Regions from separate parts of the Ancylobacter sp. G4_0304 genome, predicted to be linked through region 2. Evidence: predicted binding sites of a transcription regulator. Region 2 holds the regulator's gene; the other holds the start of a gene.
The links. The regulator PhoB, encoded in region 2, activates phosphate uptake and scavenging genes when phosphate is short. The targets are predictions, from matches to a motif close to TGTCATNNANCTGTCAT.

Region 1: VRZ77_RS13705 (Na/Pi symporter) is a predicted target of PhoB. The motif match lies at 660-676, and genes of this name have one in related genera.

Annotation. Positions count from the first base shown of each region.
Region 1 is NZ_JAZDRM010000022.1:13,259-15,456, reverse strand. Features, by position in the region: gene VRZ77_RS13715 (response regulator) at 1-248, shown strand, start outside; gene VRZ77_RS13710 (response regulator) at 248-619, shown strand; gene VRZ77_RS13705 (Na/Pi symporter) at 825-2,198, shown strand, end outside.
Region 2 is NZ_JAZDRM010000007.1:87,304-89,501, reverse strand. Features, by position in the region: gene VRZ77_RS06005 (SDR family oxidoreductase) at 1-418, shown strand, start outside; gene phoB (phosphate regulon transcriptional regulator PhoB) at 575-1,276, opposite strand; gene phoU (phosphate signaling complex protein PhoU) at 1,309-2,022, opposite strand; gene pstB (phosphate ABC transporter ATP-binding protein PstB) at 2,048-2,198, opposite strand, start outside.

The DNA.
Region 1 (2,198 bases), on a different contig from region 2:
ATCTGATGATGCCGGTGATGGACGGGATGGAATTCCTGGAGCGGGTGCGCGGCATGCCGAAATTTACCGAACTGCCGATCGTGGTGCTCACCGCCAAGGAGCTGACGGCCGAGGAGCGCAACTTCCTCGCCCGCAACACGCTGCTGATCCTGAGCAAAAGCGCACAGCCCATCGGCACGCTCGGCGCCGCTCTGGCGGCGATCGCCGGGCGTGGCACGGCCGGGCGTTCCCATGTGGAGGAGACCTGATGAGCCGCATCCTGCTGGTCGAGGACAATGAGCTGAACCGCGACATGCTCTCGCGACGGCTGTCGCGCAACGGCTTCGAGGTGATCGTGGCGGTAAACGGGCAGGAGGGCGTCGACCTCGCGCTCTCCGGCAAGCCCGATCTCATCCTGATGGATATGAGCCTGCCGGTGCTCGACGGCTGGGAGGCGACGCGGCGGGTGAAGGCCAACCCGGAAACCGCTGCGATCCCAGTGATCGCGCTCACCGCCCACGCCATGGCGCAGGACCGCGAGGAGGCGATGGCGGCGGGGTGCGATGATTTCGACACCAAGCCCGTGGACCTGCCGCGCCTGCTCGAAAAAATCCGGGCGCGGCTGGGCCTTCCCGGGTGAGGATGCGGCGTCCGGCCGTGCGCGAGGACGTTCGCAGCACTGTCGTCAGAACGTCACGCGCGCGTTGCACATCACCGGAGTCGCTGTCCGAGCGGCTTGGCGCGCCGATTGCTAATCCCTCCCGGCCGATGCGGCGCCGGCACGGCGCGCTGCCGCCGGATCGAGCGTCCTCGGATCGAAACCCAGACCCATCGGGTGTTGCGCGTTGAGTGCCCTTGCCACGATTTCGGAGCTCCTCGCCGGGCTCGGCCTGTTCTTCATCGGCGTGAGGGCGCTCTCCGCCAACCTCGTGCCGCTCATGGGCCGGCGCGCACGCGCCGCCTTTGCCCGCGCCCTGCGCGGCCGGATGAGCTGCGCTATCGGCGGCACCATCGCCGGCGCGGTGACGCAGAGCTCCACCGCCGTGTCGTGGATCGTGGTCTCCTTCGTGAGGGCCGGCATCCTCACCGGCAGCACGGTGCTGCTGGCTCCGGTCTGGGCCAATGTCGGCACGGCGCTGCTGCCGCTTCTGGTGGCGTTCGACACCTCGATCGCCGCCGGCATCGTCATCGGCGCGGCGGGTTTCGCCAGCTATTTCAAGCTGGTAAAGCGCGAGAGCCTCAAGCATGCCATGGAAGCCGCGCTCGGCGCCGCCATGCTGCTGTTCGGCATGCATCTGGTCGCGCTCGCCGTCGGTCCGATCCGCGACGGGCTGATGCACCTGCCGTGGTGGGAGGCCGCGCTCGACCAGCCGCTGGTGCTCGCGCTGATCGGCGCGATTTTCTCCTGCGTCTCGCAATCCTCCTCGGTGTCGGCGGCCATCGCGGTCGCGGCGATGAGCGGCGGGCTGCTCGACCTGCCGGCCGCACTGCCGCTGGTCGCGGGCGCCAATGCCGCCGGCATGATCAACAATGCGGTGCTGATCCCCGGCGAGACCACGGCCGGGCGCCTCGCCTTCGCGCTTCAGGTCGCGCAGAAGGGCATCGGCGCGCTGTTCCTCGCCGTCGTCGCCACCTTCGCCGCGCTCTATCCGGGGCCGGGCGCGAGCCTGCTGGGTCTGGCCGGCAGCGCGCCGGACGGGCAGCTCGCCATCCTGTTCCTGCTGGCGCAGATCGTCGGCGCCGCCGGGGCGAGCCTGATCGAGGAACCGACGCGCCGGCTGATGCTGCGCCTGATGCCGGTGCCCGCGGTCGAGACGCTGGCGCAGCCGGCCTTTCTGATGCGCGAGGCGCTGAACGACCCGGCCGCCGCGCTCGACCTCACCTTGCACGAGCTCGGCCGCCTGAGCGCGCGCCTGCCGCAGATGCTGGACCACATACGCGACGAGCCGGACCTCGCGGCCCCCTCCCCGGCCGTGCTGCGCACCGCCGGCGTGACGCTGGCCGGCGCGATCCGGGCCTATCTGACCTCGCTGCTCGACAACCAGCCGACCCGCCCGCAGGTCGCCACCGCTCTGCTGCTGGAGGATGCCGCCGTCAATGCCAGCGCCTTGCACGAGGCTCTGGCGGAACTCGCCGATGCCAGCGTCAGCGCGCGTGCACTCCCCGCCGCCGGCCGGCTGGTGGAAGCGCTGCATGCCCTGCTCGGCACCGTGGCCGAC
Region 2 (2,198 bases):
CACCGGCTCGTTCCTCGGCGCCAAGCACCAGATCGCGCAGATGCTGAAGACCGGCGGCGGGTCGGTGATCTTCACCTCGACCTTCGTCGGCTACACAACCGCCTTTCCGGGCCTTGCCGCCTATGCCGCCTCGAAATCCGGCCTGATCGGGCTCACCCAGGCGCTGGCCGCCGAGTTCGGGCCGCAGGGCATCAGGGTCAATGCCGTGCTGCCCGGCGCGGTGGAGACCGAGATGTACAAGGAAGCCAACGGCACGGCCGAAGCGCAGTCCTTCATCACCGGGCTGCACGCGCTGAAGCGCGTGGCAGCCCCGGAGGAACTGGCGCGCTCGGTGCTGTATCTCGCCTCGGACGATGCGTCCTTCGTTTCGGGCACCGCGCATCTGGTCGATGGCGGGCTCTCGATCACACGGACCTGACGGCACTGTCCGCCTGACGACAACGCCCGCGCGTTTGCGGCGCGCGGGCGATCGTCTTGTCGAAGCGCCAGCCCTCAATGGGGCGGGCGAACATTTCGTTGCGGCGCCTGCGCCCTCAATGGGGCGGGCGAACATTTCGTTGCGGCGCCTGCGCCCTTAATGGGCGCGGGCGAACATTTCGTTGAACGAGTAGCCGGAGCCGCGCACGGTGCGGATCGGGTCGGGCTGGCGCGGGCGGTTCAGCGCCTTGCGCAGGCGGCCGACATGCACGTCCACGGTGCGCTCGTCGATATAGACGTCCTGGCCCCACACGCCGTCGAGAAGCTGCTCGCGGGAATAGACCCGGCCGGGCGACTGCATCAGGAACTCCAGCAGCCGGAACTCGGTCGGCCCCAGATGCAGCTCGCGGCCGGAGCGGTGGACCCGCTTGGTCTCGCGGTCGAGCTCGATGTCGCCGGCACGCAGCAGGGTCGAGATGTGGTCCGGCTTGGCGCGGCGCAGCAGGGCGCGCACCCGCGCCACCAGCTCCGGCACCGAGAACGGCTTCACGACATAATCGTCGGCGCCGGTCGCGAGTCCGCGCACGCGCTCGGTCTCCTCGCCGCGGGCGGTGAGCATCAGCACCGGCATGCGCTCGGTCTCCGGCCGGGCGCGCAGGCGCCGGCACAGCTCGATGCCCGACAGGCCCGGCAGCATCCAGTCGAGGATCACGAGGTCCGGCACGCTCTCGCGCAGCCGGGTCTCGGCCTCGTCGCCGCGCGCCACGCTCTCGACGGCGTAGCCTTCGGATTCGAGGTTGTAGCGCAGAAGGAGGGTGAGGGGCTCCTCATCCTCCACGATCAGAATGTTGGTCGGCATGGTCTATCCTCGCCGCACGCCGCGCCTGACGATCAGGACGGGAACGCCACGGAAGTAAGGCTGGACGTGTCCTGCTTGGGCCGCTCCTCGGTGAGCAGCGTGCCGGTCGCGAGGTAATGCACCGTCTCGGCGATGTTGGTCGCGTGGTCGCCGATGCGCTCGATGTTCTTGGCGCAGAACAGCAGGTGGGTGCACAGCGAGATGTTGCGCGGGTCTTCCATCATGTAGGTGAGGAGTTCGCGGAACAGCGAGGTGTAGAGCACGTCGACCTCGCCGTCGCGCTGCCACACCTCGACCGCCTTGGCGTCGTCGCGGCTGGCATAGGCGTCCAGCACGGTCTTGAGCTGCTCGAACACGATGCCCGACATGTGCTCGACCCCGCGCACCAGCTTCTGCGGGTGGAACTCGCCGGTGAGCGCGAGCACGCGCTTGGCGGTGTTCTTGGCGAGGTCGCCGATGCGCTCCAGATCGTTGGCGATGCGCATGGCGGCCACGATCTCGCGCAGGTCGCCGGCCAGCGGCTGGCGGCGGGCGATGGTGAGGATCGCCTTTTCCTCGATCTCGCGCTGCAGGAGGTCGATCGGGCCGTCGAGCACGATGACCTTCTGGGCGAGCTCGGTGTCGCGCTTGACCAGAGCCGCCACGGAATCGGCCACCAGCCGCTCGGCCTGGCCGCCCATTTCCACGACGCGGCGCCCGATTTCCTTCAGATCGGTGTCGAATGACGAAACGATATGTTCGGTCATGGCATGAACCTCTCTCGTCATTCGCTCAGCCGAAGCGGCCGGTGATGTAGTCGCGGGTGCGGGCTTCGCGGGGATTGGTGAAGATCTCGGCCGAGGGGCCGACCTCGATCAATTCGCCCAGATAGAAGAACGAGGTGATGTCGGCGCAGCGCGCGGCCTGCTGCATGTTGTGCGTC